2 regions of the Thauera sp. WH-2 genome follow, and region 1 is predicted to be linked to the other one. Evidence: predicted binding sites of a transcription regulator. Region 1 holds the regulator's gene; the other holds the start of a gene.
The links. Region 1 encodes sigma-54, which starts transcription at its own class of promoters, with help from an activator protein. Its sites were predicted from a motif close to TGGCACGCTTNCTGCTNA; they were not measured.

Region 1 (5,550 bases):
CTGCAAACCCGGGGTTTTGCACCCGAACTGATCCGCAAGCTGCTGAAAGAGCCCCACGATGAGTCTGCTTAAGGTCGCCGGACTGCAAAAGCGCTACAAGGCGCGCACCGTGGTGCACGACGTTGGCTTCGAGGTCGGCTCGGGCGAGGTCGTCGGCCTGCTCGGACCCAACGGCGCAGGCAAGACCACCTGCTTCTACATGATCGTCGGCCTCGTGCGCGCGGACGGCGGGCAGATCACCCTGGACGGGAAGGATCTGACCCATCTGCCGATCCACGCCCGCGCACGCCTGGGCCTTTCCTACCTCCCGCAGGAGATGAGCGTCTTCCGCAAGCTCACCGTGGCCGAGAACATCCAGGCGGTGCTCGAGCTGCAGGGGCTGGACAAGCGCAAGGTCGGCGAGCGGCTCGAAGAGCTGCTGATCGAACTCGGCATCCACCACCTGCGCGACAGCACCGCGATCTCGCTGTCGGGCGGCGAGCGCCGCCGCTGCGAGATCGCCCGGGCGCTGGCCACCGATCCGCGCCTGATCCTGCTCGACGAACCCTTCGCCGGCGTGGACCCGATCGCGGTCATCGACATCCAGAAGATCATCCGCTTCCTGAAGGAGCGCGGCATCGGCGTGCTGATCACCGACCACAACGTACGCGAGACGCTCGGTATCTGCGATCGCGCCTACATCATCAGCGAAGGCCGTGTGCTCGCCAGTGGCGCACCGACCGAGATCATCGAGAACGAGCAGGTGCGCCAGGTCTACCTTGGCGAGCACTTCCGGCTCTGACTGCGCGCCCCTGCTCACGCCATGAAGCCCAGCCTCCAGCTCAAGCTCTCGCAGCACCTCACACTGACGCCGCAACTGCAGCAGTCGATCAAGCTGCTGCAGCTATCGACGATCGAGCTGAATCAGGAGATCGAGCGCTTCCTGCTGGAAAACCCGATGCTCGAGCGCGAGGAGGGCGAAGGCGAGTTCCTGCCCGCCGCCGCAAGCACGCCCAGCGAACAATCCCACCAGGAAGCACCGCAGGGCGAAGGCCCCGCCGAATCCGGCAGCGAGGCTCTGCAGCACGAAGGCGGAGAGGGCAGCAGCGAGGATGAGAGCATCGACTGGTCCAGCGTGGGCACCGGGGCCTCCAGCCGCAGCGAGGACGATGAGGACATCGATTATCAAGAGTTTCAGGCCGCCGGCATCTCGCTGCGCGACCACCTCGATCAGCAGATCGCCCTGTCGCCGCTGTCGGATCACGACCGCGCGCTGGTGCGATTCATCGTCGAGGCGCTGGACGATGACGGCTATCTGCACCAGCCGCTTGAGGAACTACTCGAACTGCTGCCGCCCGAATCGGGCATCGAACTCGAAGACCTGAGCATTGCCCTGCACCATGTGCAGAACCTCGAACCAGCGGGCATCGGCGCGCGCTCGCCGCAGGAATGTCTCGCGCTGCAGTTGCGCACACTGCCAGAGTGCGCGACGCGAGCACTCGCCCTCGAGGTCGCCACCAAGCACCTGGAACTGCTCGCCGAACGCAACTTCGCCAAACTGAAGAAGCTCACTGGCTCGGACGACGAAGCGCTGCGCGCGGCGCACGCACTGATCTGCAGCCTCGACCCGCACCCCGGCTCGCGCTATTCCACCAGCGAGACACGCTATGTGCTGCCCGACGTGGTCGTACGCAAGGTGCGCGGGCGCTGGTCGGTCAGTCTCAACCAGGACGCCATGCCGCGCCTGCGCATCAACCGCCTGTACGCCAGCCTGCTGCAGCAGAACCGCGGCCAGGGCGGCGGACTGGGCGGCCAGTTGCAGGAGGCACGCTGGCTGATCCGCAACGTGCAGCAACGCTTCGACACCATCCTCCGCGTTTCCCAGGCCATCGTTGACCAGCAGCGGCAGTTCTTCGATCATGGCCCTGTGGCCATGCGCCCGCTCACGCTGCGGGAGATCGCCGACCAGCTTGAACTGCACGAGTCGACCATTTCGCGCGTGACCACGCAAAAGTACATGGCGACACCGCGCGGCGTGTTCGAGCTCAAGTATTTCTTCGGCAGTCATGTCGCCACCGACACCGGTGGGGCGGCCTCTTCCACGGCGATTCGCGCGCTGATTCGCCAGTTGGTGGAAGCCGAAGACAGCAAGAAACCGCTGTCCGACGCCAAGATTGCCGAGATTCTAGGCCAGCAGGGTATCGTGGTCGCACGGCGCACCATCGCCAAGTATCGCGAATCCCTCAATATCCCGCCGGTCAGCATGCGCAAATCCATCTGACAACCACAGGAGTCACCATGAATCTCAACATCACCGGGCATCATGTCGAAGTTACCCCGGCCATCCGCGACTACGTCACCTCCAAGCTCGATCGCGTCATCCGCCACTTCGACAACGTCACCAGCGTTGCGGTAATCCTCTCCGTCGAGAAGCTCAAGCAGAAGGCCGAAGTGACCCTGCACGTGCGCGGCAAGGACATCTTCGTTGAAAGCGACGATGCCGACCTGTACGCCGCCATCGACTCGATGACCGACAAGCTCGACCGCCAGGTGCAGAAATACAAGCAGAAGATGGCCGAGCACAACCACGAGTCGCTGAAGCACCAGACCCCCGAGGACTGAGCCTTTCGTTACAGCCCCATGACCGGGGCGCGGTTGTGGTTATAATGCGCGCGTTTTGACGACGCCTGCGGCGCCCGCCCCGGAACGACAGTCGCCCCGGCGACCTGGAAGACCGGGGCGTCGTGTTTGCACACCTGCGAATGAGCCTGATATCCCAACTCCTGCCACTTCCCAATGTGGTGGTCGACCTCGACGCCAGCAGCAAGAAGCGCGTCTTCGAGCAGGCCGGCCTGCTTTTCGAGAACAACCAGGGCATCGGTCGCAGCACCGTTTTCGACAGCCTGTTCACCCGCGAACGCCTGGGCTCCACCGGCCTCGGGCAGGGCATCGCGATCCCGCACGGCCGCATCAAGGGCCTCAAGGATGCAGCGGGCGCCTTCCTGCGCCTGGCCACGCCAGTCCAGTTCGATGCGCCGGACGGCCGCCCGGTCAGCATGCTGTTCGTACTGCTCGTGCCCGAACAGGCCAACGAGACACACCTGCAGTTGCTCTCCGAACTTGCGCAGATGTTCAGCGATCGCGCATTCCGCGAAGCGCTGCTGAATGCGCCGGATGCGGCACACATCCACCAGATGTTCATGAACTGGGGCGCCCATGCGGCAGACCAGCCTGACCCGGCTGTATGAGACCCATCGCGACAGTCTCAGCCTGATCCACGTCAGCGGGCCGCTCGAGGCCCGCCTCAGCGTGGGCGAAGAGCGCATCTGGCCGGCTGATCTGGTCGGCCACCTCAATCTGATCCACCCCACCCGACTGCAGGTGCTCGGCAGCGCCGAACTGGCCTGGGCGCAACGCCACTCCAACGAGAAGGTCGCTCACCATCTCAACGAGATCCTGTCGGCGCACCCGCCAGCCATCATCGTCGCCGACGGCTGCGAGGTGCCCAACATCCTGCACGGCATCTGCGAGGCCCACGACGTAGCGCTGTTCACCGCGCGCCACCCTTCGGCGGGCGTGATCGACCAGCTCCGCCTCTATCTCTCGCGCGAGCTCGCCGAGAAGGTCTCGCTCCATGGCGTGTTCATGGATGTGTTGGGGCTCGGCGTGCTGATCACCGGCGACTCGGGGGCCGGCAAATCCGAGCTCGGCCTGGAGCTCATCTCACGCGGCCACGGCCTCGTCGCGGACGACGTGGTCGAATTCTCGCGCATCGCGCCCACTGTACTCGAGGGGCGAAGCCCCGAGATGCTGCAGGATTTCATCGAGGTACGTGGTCTGGGGCTCCTCGACATCCGCACGATCTTCGGCGAGACCGCCTGCCGCCGCAAGATGCGCCTGCGCCTGATTTGCCACCTCGACCGCCGCCAGCCCGGTCCGGGAGATCCGAGCCGTCTTCCGCTACAGCAGGAGACCCAGGACATTCTCGGCGTGAAGATCGCCCGCGTCGTGCTCCCGGTGGCCGCCGGGCGCAACCTCGCCGTGCTGCTCGAAGCTGCGGTTCGCTCCACCATCCTGCGCCTGCGCGGCATCGACTCCACGCAGGAGTTCATCGAGCGCCAGTCGCGCGCGCTCCGAGCGAGTGAGGACGACATCCGGAGCGCCGGGGGCGGATATCCATGAGCGGCTGCGTGGCACAGGCCAACGGTCCGGCTCGCCTTCACGGTCGCCATCACCGTTAGTCGCCAACTCCTCGCGCGTCCATACGCGCAAACGCTTGGGCATACCCCTGCCCCGAACGCTTGCCCAGCATGCACTTGCCGCCGGCGGCACGCGACTGTTACGCTCGGCCGCTTTGCAGCAGCGCACCGGCACCGCCATGAACACCCCCAACGATTACCTCGAACGCATCCTCAACGCACGGGTGTACGACGTCGCCGTCGAAACGCCGCTTGAGCTCGCGAGCAATCTGTCCGCGCGCGCGCACAACCGCATTTTCCTCAAGCGTGAGGACATGCAGCCGGTATTCAGCTTCAAGATCCGCGGCGCCTACAACAAGATGGCGAACCTCTCGCCGCAGGCGCTGAAACGTGGCGTGATCTGCGCTTCGGCCGGCAACCACGCGCAAGGCGTGGCACTCTCTGCCGCCCGGCTCGGTGTACGCGCCGTGATCGTGATGCCCAGCACGACACCACAGATCAAGGTGGACGCGGTCCGGGCACGCGGCGGCGAGGTCGTTCTGGCCGGTGAATCCTATTCCGACGCCTACGCACACGCGAAGGAACTCGAGAAGTCCGAGCGGCTCACTTTCGTCCATCCCTTCGACGACCCCGACGTGATCGCAGGCCAAGGCACCATCGGCATGGAGATCCTGCGCGCGCACTCCCAGCCGATCCATGCGGTCTTCTGTGCAATCGGCGGGGGCGGGCTGATCGCGGGGGTCGCGGCCTACATCAAGCGCCTGCGCCCGGAAACCCGGATCATCGGGGTCGAAACCGTAGACGCGAACGCGATGGCAGTCTCGCTTGCTGCCGGCCAACCGGTGGAACTCGATCAGGTCGGGATCTTCGCCGACGGCACGGCCGTGCGCCGGGTGGGCAACGAAACCTTCCGCCTGTGCCAGCAGTATGTGGACGAGGTCATCCTGGTCGACAACGACGCGATCTGCGCCGCGATCAAGGACGTGTTCGAGGACACGCGCGCCATCCTCGAGCCCTCGGGCGCACTTGCCATCGCCGGAGCGAAAGAGTACGCCCGCCAGCACAAGTTACGCGAAAAGAGTCTGGTCGCGGTCGCCTCGGGCGCGAACATGAACTTCGACCGCCTCCGCTTCGTCGCCGAGCGCGCCGAGCTTGGTGAACAACGTGAAGCCGTGCTGGCGGTGACCATTCCGGAGAAGCCCGGCTCGTTCAGGAAGTTCATCAGCGTGCTCGGCAACCGCAACATCACCGAATTCAACTACCGCTACGCCGACACGCAGCAGGCGCACATCTTCGTTGGCGTCACCGTGCACAACCGCAACGAGGTCGCACGCCTGGTCGAAATGCTCGCGCGTCATGAACTGCCCGCAAT
Region 2 (5,550 bases), on a different contig from region 1:
GCGCTGGCTGATGGCGAAGAGATTTTCTGCGCCCGGATTGATATAGCGGATCGCCAACTGCCCATCCACCAGGATGACGGCAGAGGACAGCAACTCGAGTCCGGCAAATGGGGCTGCGGCGGTGTGGCTGGGAGGGGTTGGCATGGGCGCGTCCGAGGGATTCTTTCGATCAGAAGCAAGATACGCGCCAGATGTGGATCATCGCAGACCCGAGATCTCCCGGCGCAGGGCCTCGATGTTGCGTTTGTGGAGCTCGACCTTGTCCTTGAAGGGCTGCAGGCGATCGAGCACCTTCTGGTAGTTGCGCTCGTCGCCCGTTCGGATTGACTCCTGTTCGGCGAGCGCCTGCTCGGCTTCGGCGAGGGACTTTTCCTCGTGCTCGAGTTCGCCCGCGAGAACCTTGAGGCGTGCGTCGTCACGGTTGCGCTGATCGTCGGGGCTTACGCGCGGAAAACTTCCGGGCGTCGCCGCCGCAGGCGTGCCCTTTGGCGTGCTCGCTGCCGGGCTGCGCGGGGGCGCGGGGATGGTCGACACCGCCTGGTCTGACTCGAGGCGTACACAGCCGCGTCCGAGCGAGCGGTCGTTGGTGTAGGTCACTCGTCCGTCGGGGTCGGTGCACTTGTAGATGTCGGCCCATGCAGACGGGGCGAGGCCGGCAAGCAGGATCAGGGGAAGGAGTTTCGATGGATGCATGCGCGTGTCCTGGGGGGCGCTTCCGTGGCGAATGCACGGTCGTGCGCCCTTGCCCTTGCGGAATGAAGCCTGATTAGACTCCAGAAAAAAAGGACGGGCAATGCCCGTCCTTTCCTGACTGCGCAGTAAGCCCTGGATTACAGGCTGTAGTACATGTCGAATTCCACCGGGTGAGTGGTGATGCGCATGCGGTCGACCTCTTCCTGCTTGAGTGCGATGTAGGCGTCGATGAAGTCGTTGGAGAACACGCCGCCACGGGTCAGGAATTCGCGATCCTTGTCGAGATACTCCAGCGCCTGCTCGAGGCTGGTGCACACGGTCGGGATCAGCGCATCCTCTTCCGGCGGCAGGTCGTACAGGTTCTTGTCGGCCGGGTCGCCTGGGTGGATCTTGTTCTGGATGCCGTCCAGACCCGCCATCATCAGCGCGGCGAAGCACAGGTAGGGGTTGGCCAGGGGATCCGGGAAGCGTGCTTCGATGCGGCGGCCCTTCGGGTTGGCAGTGTAGGGGATGCGGATCGAGGCCGAGCGGTTGCGTGCCGAGTAGGCCAGCTTGGTCGGGGCCTCATAGTGCGGCACCAGGCGCTTGTACGAGTTGGTGCCCGGGTTGGTGATGGCGTTGAGCGCACGGGCATGCTTGATGATGCCGCCGATGTAGTACAGGGCCATCTCGGACAGGCCGGCGTAGCCGTTACCTGCGAACAGGTTCTGGCCGTCCTTCCAGATCGACTGGTGCACGTGCATGCCGGAGCCGTTGTCGCCGACGATGGGCTTGGGCATGAAGGTGGCGGTCTTGCCGTACTGGTGTGCAACGTTGTGCACGATGTACTTCAGGACCTGGGTCCAGTCGGCGCGCTTGGTCAGCGTGCTGAACTTGGTACCGATCTCGCACTGGCCGGCGTTGGCCACCTCGTGGTGGTGCACCTCGACCGGCACGCCGCAGGCCTCGAGTGCGAGGCACATGGCGGCGCGCACATCGTTCAGGCTGTCGACCGGCGGGACCGGGAAGTAGCCGCCCTTGACGCGCGGACGGTGGCCGGTGTTGCCGCCCTCGAACTTGTCGGCGGTGGACCAGGCGGCCTCTTCCGAGATGATCTTGCTGTACACGCCCGACATGTCCACCGACCACTCGACCGAGTCGAAGATGAAGAACTCGGGTTCCGGGCCGAAGAAAGCGGTGTCGCCGATGCCCGTGCTCTTCAGGTAGGCCTCGGCGCGCTTGGCGATCGAGCGCGGGTCGCGGTCGTAGCCCTTGCCGTCGGACGGTTCGATGACGTCGCAGGTGATGACCAGCGTGGTCTCGTCGAAGAAGGGGTCGATGTAGGCGGACGAGGGCTCGGGCATCAGCACCATGTCCGAAGCCTGGATGCCTTTCCAGCCCGCGATCGACGAGCCGTCGAAGGGATGGCCGTGCTCGAAGTGCTCTTCTTCGAAAGCGGACACGGGCAGGCCGACGTGCTGCTCCTTGCCGCGGGTATCGGTAAAGCGCAGGTCCACGAAGCGCACTTCGTTTTCCTGGATCAGCTTCATGACGTCTTGGGCGTTCATTTTCACTCCTGGTGAGATGAGGCGATGCGGGTGTTGAGCGGGTGGAGCAGCGGCCGCAAGAGGTCGAGGTCGTTGCACCGGATGTCTGTGCAAGGCACTAAGCAGTAAGCGTGCCAAGTTTCGCAGATGCGCGAATCATTGTGCCATAAGGGGCGATGCCCGAAAGCGGTGCCTGAGTCCGCCTGATTCTGCACCCAGGTGGTGCGGTGCGGGGTTGGCATGCACCGTCATGGTGCAAGGGTGTGGAATACCCGGATGCTCCGAAAGCGGGGGTAGGCCCTGAGCCAGCGTGCGATGCGCTGTTGCAGTGCGTCGAGTTCCAGGCCGGCGGGGGCCGAAGACAGGAAGAGTTCAACCTCGACGCGCTGGCCGAGGTAGTGGATCTGCACGCGCGAGGGCGGGGGCAAGTCCGCGCCGAGCAGTGTGCGCATGCTGGCGACGATCTCCGCACGTTCGGGTAGTGGGCCCGGCGGCACGACCTGCAGGTCGCCGTCGTCTTCCGGATCGATGTGAACCAGCACGTCGCGCACCTCGGGGTGTGCAGTGCGAACGCGCATGTAAACCGCGTCGGAGATGCGGTGCCCCTCGGATACCGTGATGCGTGGATCGACCTGCACATGGGCATCGCAAAGCACGCGGTCGGCCATGCGCCGGGTGCGCATGTCGTGCAGCCCGATGACGCCCGGCGTGTCCTCGATCGTCTTGCGCAGACGCTGGAGTTCCTCCTCGGGGAGTCCCGTGTCGATCAGCTCGCCGACCGCCTTCCAGGCCAGCTTCAGCCCCATGTGCAGGATCAGGAAACCGACCACTGCCGCCGCGAGCGGCTCCAGAAAGGGGTAGCCCGCCAGGCTGCCGCCGATGCCCGCCGCCACCACCAGTGAGGAGGCAGCGTCCGAGCGCGCGTGCCAGGCGTTGGCCTCGAGTACGGGCGCGCGCAGGCGGCGTGCGGCCGAGAGCGTGAATCGGAACAGCCCCTCTTTGGCGAACAGGGTGATCAGCGCCATGATCAGTGCAGCCGGATGCAGCTCCGGCAATGCGTCCATGTGCTGCAGGCGCACGCCCGAACTCCACAGGAAGCCGATGCCCACCCCCGCGAGCACCGCGCCCAGCACGAGCGTGGTCGCGGTCTCGATGCGGCCGTGTCCATAGGGATGGTCCGTGTCGGCCGGGTCGGCGCCCTTGCGCCCTGCCACCAGCACGAGCAGGTCGGTGACCAGGTCGGACAGCGTGTGCGCCGCGTCTGCCACCAGGCTGAAGGCATTGGCGAACAGGCCGATGATGACCTGCCCCACGGCCAGGGCCGCGTTGGTGATGATGGCGACCAGGGTGGTGCGCTGGATGCCTTTTCCGCGCGCGCCGTCATCATGCTGGAGTTCGCGGGCTGTGGCGGTGCCGGAGGGTCTTTGGGGGGCGTGTGAGGGGTGCATGGGGGTGGCGCGGCGGACGCGCTATACTTCGGCCGACCTACATTTTAGACGGATGTTCGCATGGGAACCCTGTCGGACTTGTTGTCCCTTGCGCACGCACGTGCGGAAAACCTCGGGCTGCCGTACCCGGGTGCGCTGACGCCCGCTGAAACCTGGCAGGTGATGCAGCTCGCCCCCGGCGCCAAGCTGGTGGATGTGCGCACGCGCGCCGAACTCGATTGGGTCGGCCGGGTGCCGGGTGCGGTGGAGATCGAGTGGAAGTCCTATCCCTCGATGCAGGAAAATCCCAACTTCCTGGCCCAGCTCAAGCATCAGGTCGATCCCGAGGCGCTGGTGCTGTTCATCTGCCGCTCCGGCGTGCGCTCGGATTCGGCTGCGCGCCTCGCTACCTCGGCGGGCTATGCCAACTGCTACAACGTCCTCGAAGGCTTCGAGGGCGACAAGGACGCCAACAACCAGCGCAACCGCACTGGTGGCTGGCGCCATGCCGGCCTGCCTTGGTATCAGGGCTGAGCTGCAACAACTCCTTACCCGGCCCTGCGCGGCCCGGCCGAACCCGCCGCCGCGTGCAGGGTCCGACGCCCGTAACCCCGGGATTGTCCCGACCGGATCCGGATACCAGAACATGCAAGTCTCCACCATCAGCTTCGACCGCTTCAACGTGCTCGCCGACGACGAGGCGCAGGCGCGGATCCGCGCCGCGCGCGCGCGCCTCGGCGATCGCGCGGTGCTGCTCTGCCATCACTACCAGCGTGCCGATGTATACCAGCACGCCGACCTTACCGGGGACTCGCTCAAGCTTGCGCGCCTCGCGTCGCAGACGGACGCCGAGTTCATCGTGTTCTGCGGTGTGCACTTCATGGCCGAGGTCGCCGACATCCTGTCCAAGCCCAGCCAGATCGCCATCCTTCCCGATCTCGCCGCCGGCTGTTCGATGGCCGACATGGCAAGTCTGGCCAAGGTCGAGCGCTGCTGGCGCGAACTGGCCGAGGTGCTCGACAAGCCCGATGAGCTGATCACTCCGGTCACCTACATCAACTCCGCGGCCGACCTCAAGGCCTTCTGCGGTGAGCACGGCGGCATCGTGTGCACCTCGACCAACGCACCGACCATCCTCGACTGGGCGTTCGCCAAGCGCGAGAAGGTGCTGTTCTTCCCCGACCAGCACCTCGGGCGCTGGACCGGTTTCAAGAAGGGCATTCCGCTCGACGAGATGGTGGTGTGGGACCCCGACCTCGAGTACGGCGGGCTCACCCCAGAGCAGATCCGCAAGGCGAAGATCCTGCTGTGGAAGGGGCACTGCTCGGTGCACCAGATGTTCCAGCCGGTACACATCGACCGCTGGCGCGAGAAGCACCCGCACGGCTTCGTGATCTCACACCCGGAGAGCATGCTCGAGGTGTGCCAGAAATCCGATTACGTCGGCTCCACCGAGTTCATCCTCAACACCATCACCAACGCGCCGCATGACACCGAGTGGCTGGTGGGCACCGAGCTCAACCTTGTCAGCCGCCTCGCGGACGAGATGAAACCGCAGGGCAAGCTCGTCGAGTTCATGGCGCCCAACGTGTGCATGTGCTCGACCATGCAGCGTATAGACCCGCAGCATCTGGCGTGGACGCTGGAAAACCTCGCCGAGGGCAAGGTGGTCAATCAGATCAAGGTGCCCGAGCACGAGGCCGAACTCGCCCGGATTGCGCTCGACCGCATGCTTGCGGTTTCCTGATCCATAGCCACGGGGTCCGGCTGCGATGACGCTCAGGATCTGCAGCTACAACATCCACAAGGGCTTCTCGCAGTTCAACCGCCGCATGGTGGTGCATGAGCTGCGTGACCGCCTGCGCAGCCTGGACGCCGATCTTGTGTTCCTGCAGGAGGTGCAG

Region 2: the regulator sigma-54 is predicted to act here: its motif matches at 2,339-2,356, upstream of glnA (type I glutamate--ammonia ligase).

What each region holds. Positions count from the first base shown of each region.
Region 1 is NZ_JBLWFG010000003.1:11,789-17,338, forward strand. Features, by position in the region: gene ACNKW1_RS06595 (regulatory protein RecX) at 1-72, shown strand, start outside; gene lptB (LPS export ABC transporter ATP-binding protein) at 59-781, shown strand; gene ACNKW1_RS06605 (RNA polymerase factor sigma-54) at 803-2,260, shown strand; gene hpf (ribosome hibernation-promoting factor, HPF/YfiA family) at 2,278-2,601, shown strand; gene ptsN (PTS IIA-like nitrogen regulatory protein PtsN) at 2,742-3,227, shown strand; gene hprK (HPr(Ser) kinase/phosphatase) at 3,196-4,161, shown strand; gene ilvA (threonine ammonia-lyase, biosynthetic) at 4,358-5,550, shown strand, end outside.
Region 2 is NZ_JBLWFG010000014.1:11,276-16,825, reverse strand. Features, by position in the region: gene glnL (nitrogen regulation protein NR(II)) at 1-144, opposite strand, end outside; gene ACNKW1_RS15315 (DUF4124 domain-containing protein) at 199-693, opposite strand; gene glnA (type I glutamate--ammonia ligase) at 831-2,240, opposite strand; gene ACNKW1_RS15305 (cation diffusion facilitator family transporter) at 2,468-3,667, opposite strand; gene ACNKW1_RS15300 (rhodanese-like domain-containing protein) at 3,728-4,180, shown strand; gene nadA (quinolinate synthase NadA) at 4,293-5,393, shown strand; gene ACNKW1_RS15290 (endonuclease/exonuclease/phosphatase family protein) at 5,419-5,550, shown strand, end outside.